Regions from separate parts of the Arvimicrobium flavum genome, predicted to be linked through region 1. Evidence: predicted binding sites of a transcription regulator. Region 1 holds the regulator's gene; the other holds the start of a gene.
What was found. The regulator HrcA, encoded in region 1, represses chaperone genes, less so after heat shock. The targets are predictions, from matches to a motif close to GTTAGCACTCNCNNNNNGNGAGTGCTAAC.
Positions count from the first base shown of each region.

Region 2: the regulator HrcA is predicted to act here: its motif matches at 3,929-3,957, upstream of groES (co-chaperone GroES).

Region 1 covers NZ_JAQGPN010000001.1:4,752,810-4,760,641, forward strand. The annotation lists gene rdgB (RdgB/HAM1 family non-canonical purine NTP pyrophosphatase) at 1-502, opposite strand, end outside; gene PD284_RS22920 (VOC family protein) at 503-913, opposite strand; gene rph (ribonuclease PH) at 1,035-1,751, opposite strand; gene hrcA (heat-inducible transcriptional repressor HrcA) at 1,914-2,984, shown strand; gene grpE (nucleotide exchange factor GrpE) at 3,155-3,742, shown strand; gene PD284_RS22940 (trimeric intracellular cation channel family protein) at 3,866-4,498, shown strand; gene PD284_RS22945 (GGDEF domain-containing protein) at 4,531-5,292, opposite strand; gene PD284_RS22950 (pyrimidine 5'-nucleotidase) at 5,443-6,144, shown strand; gene PD284_RS22955 (LOG family protein) at 6,163-7,002, opposite strand; gene dapD (2,3,4,5-tetrahydropyridine-2,6-dicarboxylate N-succinyltransferase) at 7,149-7,832, shown strand, end outside.
Region 2 covers NZ_JAQGPN010000002.1:166,694-174,525, forward strand. The annotation lists gene PD284_RS24265 (RNA-binding protein) at 878-1,078, opposite strand; gene PD284_RS24270 (hypothetical protein) at 1,101-1,292, opposite strand; gene PD284_RS24275 (DUF982 domain-containing protein) at 1,400-1,657, opposite strand; partial or broken gene PD284_RS24280 (IS6 family transposase) at 2,057-2,763, opposite strand; partial or broken gene PD284_RS24285 (hypothetical protein) at 2,818-2,979, shown strand; gene PD284_RS24290 (usg protein) at 3,121-3,399, opposite strand; gene PD284_RS24295 (hypothetical protein) at 3,522-3,767, opposite strand; gene groES (co-chaperone GroES) at 4,114-4,428, shown strand; gene groL (chaperonin GroEL) at 4,489-6,117, shown strand; gene PD284_RS24310 (hypothetical protein) at 6,185-6,406, shown strand; gene PD284_RS24315 (molybdopterin-dependent oxidoreductase) at 6,783-7,055, opposite strand; gene PD284_RS24320 (IS91 family transposase) at 7,761-7,832, opposite strand, start outside.

The DNA of each region.
Region 1 (7,832 bases):
CCGGGTCGTACCCAAAGCCTTTTTCGCCGCGCGGCGGCCAGACGAGGTGGCCCTCCGCAGCGCCACGGAAATACTCGGCCTCTCCGTCGGGCCAGGCCAGGCAGATGACGGCGACGAAGCGGCCGGCGCGCTGCCCGGGCTCGGTCGCGCCCTTCTCCTGAAGCAGTTTTTCCGTCTTCTCCATCGCCATCATGAAATCGCGCGTGCCGTCCGGCTTTTCAGCCCAGTTGGCCGTGTAAACGCCGGGTTGGCCATCAAGGGCGTCGACGACGAGGCCGGAATCGTCCGACATGGCCGGAAGGCCGGTGGCCTGAGCGGCGGCGAACGCCTTGATGTAGGCATTCTGCTCGAAGGTGGTGCCTGTCTCCTCGGGCTCGGGCAGGCCGAACTCCTTCGCCGATTTCGTTTCGATGCCGAAGGGCGCCAGCAGATCGGCGAATTCGCGCAGCTTGCCTGAGTTGTGGCTCGCAACGACCAGGGTTTGCCCGTTCAGATCACGCATTCAAAGACCCCAGATACGCGGTTCGGCGAACTCGATCGAATTGCCGGATGGATCGCGGAAATAGATTGAACGGCCGCCGTTCGGCCACTCGAAATCGGCTTCAATCGCGATGTTGAGTGATTCCAGCCGCGACTTCCAGCGGCCGATCTCGTCGGCCGTGGCCGAGAAGCAGAGATGGCCTTGCCCGGCAGTTCCATGCGGCGGCACCGGCAGCTTGGCGTCCGGCGGCGGTGGGTTCCTGGTCGCCTCGGCGTTGAAGAGAAGCAGGACGCCCTGCCCGCAGCGGAAGAATGCGTGACGGCCCGGAACCGCCGAAATTCGGCTGAGATCAAGCACGTCTGCGTAAAACGCCTCTGCCGCGACAAGGTCGGTGACGTAGAGGGCGGTTTCAAGGACGGCGGAAGGGGTCATGAGCGGACCTTGGCGCTTTCGGCGCGACTGCGATGCTCGCCCCCTCTTCCCACCAGCGGAAAGCCGGCGGCCGCGAGGCGGCCGAACGGGAGGGAGCAAGACCACATCGCAAGGTACTCCCTTAGCCGACCGCCATCTGCTGGAGGCTGACCAGCCGCCGGATGCCGTTTCTGGCAAGGGACATCAGCTCGCCGAACTGCTCCTCGGTGAACGGCTCGCCTTCCGCCGTTCCTTGGACTTCCACGATGCCGCCCTTGCCGGTCATGACGAAATTGGCGTCCGTGCCAGCCGAGGAATCCTCCAGATAGTCGAGGTCGATCACCGGCCGGCCGTTGTGGATGCCGCAGGAAATGGCGGCCACGTGGTCCTTCAGGACTTTCGAAACCGCGATCATCTGACGCGCCTCCATCCAGCGCAGGCAGTCGTGAAGCGCCACCCAGCCGCCGGTGATGGCCGCGGTGCGCGTGCCGCCGTCGGCCTGGATGACATCGCAGTCGACCGTGATCTGCCGCTCGCCCAGCGCCTGGAGGTCCACCACGGCGCGCAGGCTGCGGCCGATCAGGCGCTGGATCTCGAGCGTACGGCCGCCCTGCTTGCCCGCCGAGGCCTCGCGCCGCATCCGATCGCCCGTCGCGCGGGGCAGCATGCCGTATTCGGCCGTGACCCAGCCCCGCCCGGAATTGCGCATCCAGTTCGGCACCTTTTCTTCGAGGCTCGCGGTGCAGAGCACGTGCGTGTCGCCGAACTTGACGAGGCATGAGCCTTCGGCGTGCTTGGACACGTTGCGTTCGAAGGAAATTGCCCGCATCTCGTCGGGCTGGCGTTTGGAGGGGCGCATTCGGCTCTCTGCTGTCGCTGGTCGGGATTCGTGGCCGGCTTTTACCGGCAGGGCGAGCCCTACGCAAAGGAAAAGCCATCTGTCGCCACAAGACGGCCGGGCGTGATGTTGAGTTCGGCGCGGCGCGGTCTATATCTTGACGCCTGAAGGTTCCTTGCTGCGATGACCAAGCCGATCACCGATCCGACCCTGCAGACGCTCGACCTGCGCTCGCGAGACATATTCCGCCGCATCGTCGATTCGTATCTGCGCGATGGCGAACCGGTCGGCTCGCGCAACCTGTCGCGGCTGCTGCCGTCCACGCTGTCGCCGGCCACCGTGCGCAACGTGATGAGCGATCTCGAACATCTCGGGCTCGTCTACGCACCCCATATTTCGGCGGGGCGACTGCCGACCCAGAAGGGGCTGCGCTTCTTTGTCGACGCCTTCATGGAGCTTGGCGACCTGACCGAGGAGGAGCGGCGCGCCATCGAGGCTCAGATGAAGGCGTCGGGCAGCGGCGCCTCGGTAGAGCACATGCTGACCGAGGCCAGCCAGATGCTTTCCGGGCTGTCGCGCGGCGCCGGGGTGGTGCTGACCGCCAAGAACGAGATGCCGCTCAAGCATATCGAGTTCATCCAGCTGGAGCCCTCCCGGGCGCTGGCCGTGCTGGTGTCGCAGAGCGGCGACGTGGAGAACCGTGTGGTCGAGCTTTCGCCCGGCGTGACCACGTCCCAGTTGCACGAAGCGTCGAATTTCCTCAACGCCCACATCCGGGGGCGAACGCTGGCCGAGGCGCGGACGGAGATCGAGCGCCTGAAGGACGAGACGCGGCAAGCGCTCGACACGCTGTCGCAGGCCCTGGTCGAGAAAGGGCTGGCGATCTGGGCGGGCGCGGAAAGCGGCCTGCCGGCGCGGCTGATCGTGCGCGGGCGCGCGAACCTGCTCGAGAACGTGACCGCGCAAGCCGATCTGGAACTGCTCAAGCATCTGTTCGACGATCTGGAGACGAAAGACGGTTTGATCCAGCTTCTCGACCTTGCCGAAAGCGGCTCGGGCGTGCGCATCTTCATCGGCTCTGAGAACAAGCTGTTCTCGCTGTCCGGCTCGTCGCTGGTGGTCGCGCCCTATCGCGACAAGGATGCCCGCGTCGTGGGCGCGCTCGGCGTCATCGGGCCGACCCGGCTCAACTATGCCCGCATCGTGCCGATGGTAGACTATACCGCGCAACTGATCAGCCGGATGCTGCGTTAGCTGCATTCAGGCGTCCACATCGCTCTGCCCGGCGCGTGACGTCTGGCAAAGCCGCCTCGAGCCTTGATTTTTGGACTCCGAAGCTCGATATCGGGCGCAACTTCGTGGCCCCCAAGACCAACGGAAATCCAATGAACGACATCCCCAAGGAAAACGGCTCGGTTGAAGACATGCTGGATACGTCGGAGACCGTGAACGTCGAAGCGCCGGATGAAGGCGATTTCGAGGTGCTGACGCGCCTGATGAAGGAAAACGAGGAGCTCAAGGACCGCGTGCTTCGCTCCGCCGCGGAAATGGAGAATCTTCGCCGCCGCACGGCGCGTGACGTCCAGGACGCCCGCGCCTACGCCATCGCCAATTTCGCGCGCGACATGCTGTCGGTGTCGGACAATCTGCGCCGCGCCATCGAGGCCGTGCCCGCCGAGGCAAACGATGCGGGCCTGACAGCGCTCGTAGAGGGCGTAGAGGTCACCGAACGTGCCATGCTGGCCGCGCTCGAGCGCCACGGCGTTAAGAAGCTTGCGCCGGAAGGCGAGAAGTTCGACCCGAACTTCCACCAGGCCATGTTCGAGATCCCCAACCCGGGGGTTCCGACGGGCACCGTGCTGCAGGTCGTCCAGCCCGGCTATTCGATCGGCGAGCGCGTGCTGCGGCCGGCCATGGTCGGCGTGTCGAGCGGCGGCCCCAAGCATGCGCCAGCCAACGACGCCAAGCCCGAGCCGGGACCGGTGAACGAGCAGGCGGAAAAGGACGCGTAATAAGGGAAGAAGGGAGTAGGGCAACAAGGTTTCCGAGTGCCTTGGCCCGGCGTCGGATTGCAGGCGGGCTGGTAGGGTATATTGTTTCTCCCTACTCCCCTACTCTTTCAGTCCCCTAGACCCATGCTCCTCATCCAGATCCTCGACTATGCCGGCGTGGCGGTGTTCGCCGCCACCGGCGCGCTTGCCGCGTCGCGCAAGCAGCTCGACATCATCGGCTTCCTGTTCCTGGCCAGCGCCACGGCGACCGGCGGCGGCACGGTCCGCGATCTGATCCTCGGCGTCCCGGTCTTCTGGATCGGCAATACCGACTACATATGGATCTGCCTGGCCGTCACGCTGATGGTCTACTTCTCCGCGCACCGCGTCGAGTCGCGCTACAAGCTGCTGCTCTGGCTCGACGCCGTGGGCCTCGCCGCCTTCTCGGTGATGGGAGCGCAGAAGGGGCTGACGATCACGGGCTCGGCGCCGGTCGCCATGATCACCGGCATGCTGACCGCCGCTTTCGGAGGCGTGCTGCGCGATCTTCTGGCCAGCGAACCCTCCGTCCTCCTCAGTCGCGAGATCTACGTCACCGCCGCATTGGCCGGCGCTGCGACCTACACCATCATCGAGATCGCCGGCGCGCCGATGAACCTCTCCGCGGTGGCGGGGTTCATCGTTGCCTTTGCGGTGCGCGGCGGGGCGCTGAAGTTCCACTGGCGCCTTCCAGTCTACAAGAGCCGACCAGGCCGGCCGCCCAAGGACATCCCTTAAAGGACCGGCTTGTCCGCCGCCTGCCCGTAGGCTCAGGCGGCCACCTTGGCATCGGTGTCGAGGATGGCGCGGTTGCGGCCGCTCTTCTTGGCGGCGTAGAGCTGCTTGTCGGCGGCGCGCATCAAGTCGCTCAGCGTCGCGTTGGCCGACAGCCCGGTGCCGCCGATACTGACCGTCAGCGGCAGCTCGCCGGCTTGGCCCGGCGAGAACTGGATGTCCTCGACCTGCCTCCTGATGCGCTCGGCGACCTGCGTGGCCTCCCGCGCGCTGGCGCCGAGAAGCAGGACGGCGAATTCCTCTCCGCCGATGCGGCCGATCAGGTCCCCTGCGCGGACGCCCCGTTCGATCGCGGCCGAGATTTCGAGCAGCGCATCGTCGCCGACCAGATGGCCGAAACGATCGTTGACCGACTTGAAGTGATCGGCGTCGATCAGCAGCAACGCGCCGGCCGTCGCGTGCCGGCGGCATGCCTCGACCTCCTGGAAGAATGTCTCGCGATTGAGAAAGCCCGTCATCGGATCCCGACGCGACTTTTCCATCAGCTTGGCGTGGGTGTCCGCCAGTTCCTGGTGCGTCGCCGCAAGGGCTGCGAGGGCGACCTTCAGCCGGTCGCTCTGCCAGAACGTGTATGCGCTTACCGGAAATGCCACGAAGATCGGGCAAAGGATGCACATCAACCAGGCCGTTCCGTCGACTACGCCGCCAAAGGCGGGGACGATGGATATCGCGACGAGGAGGGAAGCGGCGATGGAGAGGAGGGTCGCCAGCGTAGCTTTGAAGAGGATGCGTATCATGTCTGCCGCACCCAATGCGCCGCCGGATCGAAACATACCGTTTCGCCGTTCCGTAAAACTCGAACTATGAGAGGGGAAGCCGCCGCCGAGAGGCATTTCGCCGCGCCCCGGCAGTTCCGGTCCGGCGCTTCCTGGGTTAGTAGGTCAGACATGACAAGCACACCGGACGCCGCGCGCTTCGCGCACATCACCTCCTGGGTCTTCGACCTGGACAACACGCTGTATCCTCACCACACGAACCTGTTCTCACAGATCGACGTGAGGATGACCGCCTATGTGTCGGAACTGCTCAAGCTGCCGCGCGACGAGGCGCGCAAGCTGCAGAAGGAGCTCTATCTTGAGCACGGGACCACGCTTGCCGGGCTGATGGCGCGATACGGCATCAATTCGGACGATTTTCTCCAGCGCGTCCACGACATCGACTATTCGTGGCTGTCGCCCGACCCGGCCCTGGGCGCCGCCATCAAGGCCCTGCCGGGGCGAAAGTTCATCCTGACGAACGGCAGCCGCACGCACGCGGAGCGGACCGCACGCCAGCTCGGCATCTTCGAGCAGTTCGACGACATATTCGACATCGTCGCCGCCGGCCTGACGCCGAAGCCGGCGCGGGAGACCTACGACAAGTTCCTCGCCCTCCACGAGGTGGCGGGCCCCAACGCCGCAATGTTCGAGGATCTGGCGCGCAACCTCATCGCGCCCAAGGCGCTCGGCATGACCACCGTGCTGGTGGTGCCGCGCAACTTCGAGCCGACCTTCTCCGAGATCTGGGAGCGCGACGCAGCGCAGGAGGACGAGGTCGACTATGTCACGGACGACCTGACGGCGTTCCTGCGGACGATTGTGCCGGAGTGACGCGAGGGCGACCCGCCCTCAGATCCCGTAAAACTCCCGGATGATATTCCAGGCCTCGTCGGCGGTCTCGGCGTAGTCGATGATCTCCTGGTCGCCCGGCGATATGGTGCCTTGTTCGGCCAGATAGTCGAGGTCGAACGCGCGTTCCCAGAACTTCCTGCCGAAGAGGATCACCGGCACGCGCTCCATGCGGCCGGTCTGGATGAGCGTCAGCGTCTCGAAGAATTCGTCCAGCGTGCCGAAGCCGCCCGGGAAAACCACGATCGCCTTGGCCCGCATGACGAAATGCATCTTGCGGATGGCGAAGTAATGGAAGTTGAAGCACAGCTCCGGCGTCACGTAGGGGTTCGGGGCCTGCTCGTGCGGCAGCACGATGTTGAGGCCGATCGAGGGTGCGCCGACGTCGTGCGCACCGCGGTTGCCGGCCTCCATGACGCCTGGCCCGCCGCCGGTGACGACGACGAATTCACGGTAGTAGGAACCAGCCGACTGCTGCGAACAAAGGCGGGCGAACTTCCGGGCCTCGTCGTAGTATTTGCTGTTCTGCTCGAGATTGCGCTTCTGCGTCTCGTTCTTCGCCGCCCAGGCGGGTCCGCCGGGCTCCGGCAGACGCGCGCCGCCGAACATGACGACGGTGGAGCGGATACCCCTCTCGGCCAGGATCATCTCCGGCTTGAGGTGTTCGAGCTGGAGACGCACGGCCCGGGTCTCGCGGCGCGTCATGAAGTCTTCGTCGTTCCATGCGAGGCGGTAGGTCGGCGCGCGCGTCTGCGGCGTGTCCGGCACGCTCTTGGCGCGTTCGAGGTCTTCGTCCGAATGCGGCAGCGGTGTCCAGCCGGCATTCTCCATCGGTTTCATAGCTTTATTCCCGTTCAGTCGTGTCGCACCGTACGATCCCGGCGGCGCGATTGACCCCTCTCCGTGCATGACATAGTAGGGTCCGCGCAGTTTCGAACCACCCTACTCGTCCGCGTCTTAACGCCACCTTTAACGGAGTATTTGCCATGGCGAAGCCTGATCTTGCCAGCCTCGAAAGGGTTATCGACAAGGCATTCGAGGAACGGGAAGGGATTTCCCCGGCAACGCGTGGCGAGGTGCGCGACGCCATCGAGACGGCGCTCAACCTGCTTGATCGCGGCGAGCGCCGCGTCGCCGAGCGCCAGGACGACGGCCGCTGGCACGTGAACCAGTGGCTGAAGAAGGCCGTTCTGCTCTCCTTCCGGCTCAACGCCATGGAAATTATCAATGGCGGGCCGGGCGATGCGGTCTGGTGGGACAAGGTGCCGTCGAAGTTCAGCGGCTGGGGTGCGGTCGACTTCGAGAAGGCAGGTTTCCGGGCCGTTCCGTCGGCGATCGTCCGCCGCTCGGCCTATGTGGCGCCCGGCGTCGTGCTGATGCCGTCCTTCGTCAATCTGGGCGCCTTCGTCGACAGCGGCACGATGGTGGACACCTGGGCGACGGTCGGTTCCTGCGCGCAGATCGGCAAGAACGTGCACCTCTCGGGCGGCGTCGGCATCGGCGGCGTGCTGGAGCCGCTGCAGGCCGGACCGACGATCATCGAGGACAACTGCTTCATCGGCGCGCGCTCGGAGGTGGTCGAAGGCTGCATCGTGCGCGAAGGCTCGGTGCTTGGCATGGGCGTGTTCATCGGTCAGTCGACCAAGATCGTCGACCGCGCGACGGGCGAA
Region 2 (7,832 bases), on a different contig from region 1:
AAAAGCGGGCTCTCGCCCGCTTCATCTTCGGTCCTGAGACCATTTCGCGCCGCCGGTACATTCATGGTCGGCGCGCGATCGATCAGGTCAAATACGATCACTCAATCCAAGAACCTCACGAACCATCTGTTCGGAGCCGCTGTGAAGAGCCATCGGTGCGTGTATCTCGCGCATCAATGTGTTCCCATCAAGGCCAACTCCGAGTAGTGTCTCAGTTTGAAATTCAGCGCCGATTGTCTGGATGGACCCAACCTGCAGGCGGGTCGGGTCGTATTCGCGGGGTCTTCTTCCGGGCGGCTAATCGCCCTTTCCCATCACGACCTGGGGAAGACAGCGTTCTCAAGATGGTCGCGCGTGAGAGCAATACGGCCGTCCGCGAACTTTTCTATGTTCGCCGAAAAGTTTCTCCCGGGAGGAGCCACCGTTACGAGGGACTTTCCCTTTAAGGTTTCGCAAAGAAAGCGATCCGTGGCTGCTTGATCTGAATCGGCTGTCAGCAAATATGCCCGGTCAAAAACGTCGTCTCCGGCGTCAGTGATCAACGAAAGACCAAGATTGAGATCAGACGCCTTCTCATTTGGCTGCTCCCAAACGTGACTGCAATGTCGACAATCTCGCTCCTCGTGGAGGTAATGCCCTAAGATACGGGTCAACACCGACATTTCGCAGCGCATTCATGAATTGATCATGGCGTCATCGCTTTTGCGAATACCCGGGCGGTGCTGTGATATTGAGGGAATAATAATTCCGCCGAGCCGCCAGAGGTTGCACCACTTTAAAAGAATGGCCCATTTAGGTCCGTTACAGCATGATAGAGACTAAACCCGTCGACATAGAGTGCGGACCGAACTGGCACATGCCCCCATTATGCGTGCAGCTATGCGCTCGGCTTATTCCACCGCTTCGCAGCGGCCTTCTTGGCGATCTCGGCGCCCCGTTCTGGTGTCATGTTCTCGGCGCGCTTCTTGCCGCCCTTCGCGCCAAATACCTTGGCGGCAGGGTCTTTGCCATCGTCGATGACGGTATCTTCTTCCTCACCGATGACAATGCGCATGACCTTCACGGGATTGCCGATCACGTCGGCGGGGCGCTTCTGGCCTTTAGGTCCGGTGAGCATTATCAGACCTCAACTGCTCAACGTTCTCGTTCAGCCGCCGCAATTCTCGGATAACCTCAGCGAGCAATTCGGAGATACCATCGAATGTACGGATACCAGCCGCCACGCCTTTGTCCGCAATGATAAATTTACGCGTGCTCGCGATCATTTCCTCTATGTCTTCGATATCAGCCATGCTTTGGCTCCATGCTTTCCGCTAAGCATATAGGAGGCGACGGCGGATTGCGACAGGCCCGTCAATGGGGCCAAAATTCAAGCTGAGACACTACTCGACTCCGAGAATTAACGATTGATCACAAGCCCCGCCTCGCGAGCAGCCGCGGCAAATGCCTTGCGCGCGTGCGACGCCGGCTTCTTGCCAGCCGTCACGTCAGCGCAAGATTGGAGAGCCGCGCGATGTTTGTCGCCGCGCTTGCCTGGCCATTCGCGAAGGAGAAATTCGCTGCAGGCATTGATGTCCGCGAGCTGAACCTTGGAACTGGGCTGACCACTCTCGACGATTATAGGATCTTCGAATTTAGGATTGTTCATCACTGTCATGAATCCAGCCTGTCGCCTGCCAGGAATAGTACGATCGCACCGGAAAGGCTGAACGATTCCGTTCGCTGTCCATCAGCGTCAGCGGGGTGTTGCGATGATAAACGAGGAAGACATGACGTCCTCCTTTCAATTGGGGCCAGGGGAGCTAGCCCTCGCCGGCAACGCCGGTGTCAGAATTGCCGATATGGGAGAGGTATACGCTTAGCTCCGCAATAGCAAATAGGCGGGCCGGAACCCCCATAGGCAACCGCGATCATTGCCCATCTGGGCCGGCTAATGACGGCAAACCGTTCCCCCGTGCCAAGAGCAGTCCGTCCGCTTCTGATGCGGTGGACGGCTCTCCTCCGCCGGTGATGTCAGGTTAACTTCATCGAGACGCCATTCGGTATGATATTTGGCTCAGACGGCCGCCCCGGCGACCGCCTTCCAGTGTGCGATCGCCCGGAGACCTTGCAGACGAAGGGCGCTGGCCGAGTGTTTGGAACGAGGCGGCACAAAGAGGTTTCGGACCGCCGAAAAGATGCTTGTGAAGCGCTGCAGCGCGCCTGGCGAGCGAAACCGTTGCATCATTCGCTCCCGTTTTCGCAAAGGCAAATGGGAGTTTTCGACGCGATTGTTCAGCCCCTTGTGCGATTGATGCTCGCGACCGTGGGCATGACCTGACGCCGGGCTGCGGCGTAGGAACGGAGCTTGTCGGTGACGATACGTTTCGGCCCGCACCCCTGCTTCCTCAACAGCCGGATCAGCAGGCGCCTGGCAGCTTTGGTATCGCGGCGCGCCTGGACGATCTCGTCGAGCACGTAGCCATCCTGGTCGACGGCGCGCCACTGCCAATGCTTCTTGCCGCCGATCGTCACGACCACTTCGTCCAAGTGCCAGATGTCGATTGGACTTGGTTGCTTCCGCCGCAAGCGGCCAGCATAGTCTGGGCCGAACTTCTTCGCCCAACAGCGGATCGTCTCATAGGTAACGACGATGCCGCGTTCCAGCAGCATCTCTTCAACCAGACGCAGGCTCAGCGGGAACCGAAAATACAGCCAGACCGCATGAGCGATCACAGCGGGCGGGAAACGATGGCGCTTGTAGCTGGTGGTAGACTGAATCATGTCCGCCGACCAGCTAACAACCTCAACTTCGGTTAACCTGACATCACCCCGGCGATGCTTGCGCGACAGCCAGATTCCGGCTTCCGCCATCCATTTGCGCAACGTCTCGCGCGACACAATCAGGCCGTGATCGAATGCCTTCAGAACGAATGGCCGCAATGGGCGCGCGGCAGGAACTGGCGCAGCGCGCACTCAGCCTGTCGCGACGTGCTCGACGGATGGTGCAGCGCGAAGGCGGCCCGGCGGAGCTTCGTCAGGGCGGCCGATCGCAGGGCTGTCGCTGGGCCGGCGCCGATCGAGCGCGCCGGCTTGGCACCGGCCGGCACAAGGCGAGACACGCTTGGCGGCTGTCGGCATTCAGTGAATTGCGATAATGCCGTCCACTGCCTTCCACACGGACGGCCGGATCAAGCGATGGTGGGCAACGCGCACCGAGTGCAGCGCGCCCTCCAGCGTTTCCTTCCAGTAGTCGAGGAAGCTGCGCAGTTCGGGAAAGTCGGGAGCCAGATCATACTCCTGCCAGACATAAAGCTGCAGCAGGCTGGGATGGTCGGGCATGCGGTAGTGAATCTCGGCAGTTGTCAGGCCGTACCCTTCCATCTGCATGCGGAACTCGCGGCCCACCACTGCAGCCATTCTCCGACCTGTCCTCGCTTCATGCATCCAAACGTTGCCGTTCGGGTCGGCGCTTGGCCTCGTTTCGGTCTTGAAACGTCGAACTTGGCGCGTCGAGCCGCCGCAGCGCTTCCATGATGGCGTCAAATGAGACCGGCTGCCGGGCGCCCGGCGGCTGGCGCAGAGCCGGGCATGGATTCCGCTGCGCAGACGTCGGAAGCCCACGATGAGAGGACCGCTCGCTTTTCGCCAACGTCCAGCGCATCGTCGTTGAGAACGTCGTCTGGATGGTTGTAGTGGCGCGCCGGCGACAGCAGCCGGTCGAGCGTGAGGTCATTGGCTTCAGGCGCCAGTGACGGGATGATCGTCGAAAAGTCGGTTCGGCCCATCGATATCCTCCTTTCCGGTTTGCCGTTCCAAAGCTCCGCTTCGATCTCGATTCGAGAAGCCGTGCATGGTGCCCGGCGCTTCTCCGATTTTGCTCGACGTCGTGACAATTTCAAGCCCCGCCGGACAGCCAGAACGGCAAATAGCTGCATGTTTTCATGATGCTAGCGCTCGATAAAGGCGAGTGCCAAAAAAATTCGCGGCGCCTCTTGAAATGCCAAAATCCGAAAACTAGCTCGAGATGCGCGCGTTGCCTGATGAAGGGTCGCCACGCCCCACACCGGCCCGATATTGCCGGTCCGGTGTGGAGGAACTTCAAAATCTGTTTGTCCTTGAAGGAGAACGAAAATGGCGTTCCGTCCATTGCACGACCGTATCCTGGTCCGCCGCATCGAAGCCGACGAGAAGACGGCTGGCGGCATCATCATCCCCGATACTGCGAAGGAAAAGCCACAGGAAGGCGAGGTCATCGCAGTCGGCCCCGGCGCTCGGGACGACAGCGGGAAGCTGGTCGAGCTCGACGTGAAGGTCGGCGATCGCATCCTATTCGGCAAATGGTCCGGCACCGAGATCAAGCTCGACGGCGAGGACCTGCTCATTATGAAGGAAAGCGACGTGATGGGCGTGATCGACCAGAGCGTCGCGTTCAAGAAGGCCGCGTGATCGGGTTCAGAAGAAGCAATCCAGTCAACGAAAGCTGCCTAAATTTGAAGGAGTGGTCCAATGGCTGCCAAGGAAGTCAAGTTCCATACCGAGGCCCGCGAAAAGATGCTGCGCGGCGTCGACATCCTCGCCAACGCCGTGAAGGTGACGCTCGGTCCGAAGGGACGCAACGTCGTCATCGACAAGTCGTTCGGCGCCCCACGCATCACAAAGGACGGTGTCACCGTCGCCAAGGAAATCGAGCTCGAAGACAAGTTCGAGAACATGGGCGCTCAGATGGTGCGCGAAGTCGCTTCGAAAACCAATGATCTTGCCGGCGACGGCACCACGACCGCGACAGTTCTCGCCCAGGCGATCGTGCGCGAGGGCGCCAAGGCTGTCGCCTCGGGCATGAACCCAATGGACCTGAAGCGCGGCATCGACAAGGCGGTGGATGCCGTCGTTGCAGAACTTAAGGCCAACGCCCGCAAGGTGACGCAGAACAACGAGATCGCCCAAGTCGGCACCATCTCGGCCAATGGTGACGCCGAGATCGGCCGGTTCCTTGCCGAGGCAATGCAGAAGGTCGGCAACGAGGGCGTGATCACGGTCGAGGAAGCCAAGACCGCCGACACCGAACTTGAAGTGGTCGAAGGCATGCAGTTCGACCGCGGTTATCTCTCGCCGTACTTCATCACCAACCAGGACAAGATGCGGGTTGAACTCGACGAGCCCTATGTTCTGATCCACGAGAAGAAGCTCGGCAATCTGCAGGCAATGCTGCCGGTACTCGAAGCAGTGGTGCAGTCGTCCAAGCCGCTGCTCATCATAGCAGAGGACGTCGAGGGCGAGGCGCTCGCCACGCTGGTTGTCAACAAACTGCGCGGCGGGTTGAAGGTCGCAGCGGTGAAGGCGCCGGGCTTCGGCGACCGTCGCAAGGCGATGCTGGAAGACATCGCCATCCTCACCGGCGGCACCGCCATCTCGGAAGACCTCGGCATCAAGCTGGAGAACGTCACGCTCCAGATGCTCGGCCGCGCCAAGAAGGTCGTCATCGAGAAAGAAAACACCACCATTGTGGACGGTGCCGGCTCGAAGGCCGAGATCGAGGGCCGTGTGAAGCAGATCAAAGCGCAGATCGAGGAAACCACTTCCGACTATGACCGCGAGAAGCTGCAGGAGCGGTTGGCCAAGCTCGCCGGCGGTGTCGCGGTAATCCGCGTCGGCGGCTCGACCGAGGTTGAGGTGAAGGAGCGCAAGGACCGGGTCGACGATGCGCTGCATGCAACGCGCGCAGCCGTTGAGGAAGGCATCTTGCCGGGTGGGGGCGTGGCGCTGCTGCGCGCTGCGAAAGCACTGGACAACGTGCAGGTCGACAACCCCGACCAGAGGACCGGCATCGAGATTGTGCGGCGGGCCATCGAGACGCCGGCTCGCCAGATCGCCGAGAATGCCGGCGCGGAAGGTTCTATCATCGTCGGTAAGCTGCGCGAGAAAACCACTTTCGCCTGGGGCTGGAACGCCCAGACCAACGAGTTCGGCGACCTTTATAACCAAGGTGTCATCGACCCGGCCAAGGTCGTCCGCACCGCGCTGCAGGACGCCGCCTCCGTCGCGGGACTGCTCGTCACCACCGAGGCGATGGTAGCCGAGAAGCCGAAGAAGGAAGCCGCCCCAGCCATGCCCGCCGGCGCCGGCATGGACTTCTGAGGAAAAATAAGGTGTTCCGCGTCCCGTGGCGGGGCGCGGGCGCTTCATCAAGACAAGCGAGGTTTGAATGAACATGATATCTGGCATCGGGTCGGTAACGTCTCCGACGCGCCCGCCGAGCGATTTTCTGGCCCATGAAACCGAGTGCCGCGTCGCCTTGAGACCCGCAATCGAGGGTCTGCTCGACATGGCCGTGTCCGCCGGCTGGAACCGGCGGACCGCGGCATCCACGCTCATGTTCCTCGCCGCGCAGCATGTGTCCGCAGCGAGGTCCGAAACCGAGACGTAGACGCAGCTGCCCTCCGGCCCAGGAGAGAATGAACGGAGCCCGAGGCAGCCGACCCAATGGCGGCCTTCGGTCAATAGACGAGACGCAATTTCGGCGTTTGACGATGATCGCGTGTTTTGCAAGGCGGAAGACCACATTTTCGCAACCGAGGTCGCCGCTCGCGTTGCTCACAACTGCCGGCGGGCGCACGCCCGCGCCTGAACGGCCCGATTAATGCCACCGCGACAGACATGGAGACAATCATGCTCGCTCCACGGCCTCTCTCACTCCCGGCTCTGCGTGAGGCGCAACGGTGGACAGCTCCCTCATGTCGATCGATCGCCGTGAGATACTCTGGGGTCCGGCTGCTACTATAGCACCGCCCGTTACAAACGGATCACACCACGGAGCACGTTCGAAGCATAACGTAGTCGCGTCCCATGAATTGGTTTTCGAAGCGCTGGTCGCGCACCTCAATGCGCTTGAGCCATTTCGCATTCGCGATTCCATACCAGCCCGGCGCTATCAGCCGGAGCGGGAAGCCATTGTCGGGCGGCAGGGGAGTTCCGTTCATCTCGTAGCAAATGATGTTCTTCGGATCCATAGCTTCGGTGAGCGACATGCTGCGCGCGAAATTCTGCTTGAACTTGACGTCGTCGACAGACCCGATCCGGCATTATTTGATGATACTCGACTCTCTCATCCATTAAGGCGACCTCGCCAAGAACGGCGGCACGTAATCCATGAGACACCAGGCGGTCACGACACTGGAGAACATGAAGGCCGAGAAGTAGCGCCACGACAACATGCGCCAGCAGAGCCGCATCGGATGGCTCACCGCGGGCCTGATTATCCTGACGATCGTACAGGCTGGTATTGCGGTTTGGGGCGAACTAAGCCCGGACCCGGTCGCCATTCAGACGGTTCGCCAAACGACGATTGACACCCTCTATCTTCCGGCAGCAGCCGAACAAGCGGCAGGGTTTCGGCGGAAAGGATGCTGGGCGGCGACAAGGGGGTCGGAAGCGGGATGGCAGCTATCCCAAGGCCGTACCCGGAAGCAGATGGTCCGCAGACGTGAAGAGTTTCGGGCGCCGGCAGGCGTACGAAAGTCCCCGAGGAAGGAACCCGCGGGCCACAGGCGACGGCTATGGGGATTTTGATCCGCGGCTGATGTCGGCGATGGCTGGAGCGTCGCCCGGAGGCATCGGGTTGGATGCGGACGGACCGCTTCGCCTTTCAGCCCCGCGGCATTGTCGGCTCGTCGCGCGGCCGGATGCGCCCCTTGTGGCGTCGGCGATCATCGCGAGCGCGTGTGGATCCGTTGCCGGAGACTGGGCGCCTGCGGCTTGAGGCTGGGGTATGCCATGCCGGGTCATGGCCAGTTCTCCCGACTCGTTGCATGTGCATCTGGCGGCCCTCGCGGCTGTCGCCACCGTTCGAATAC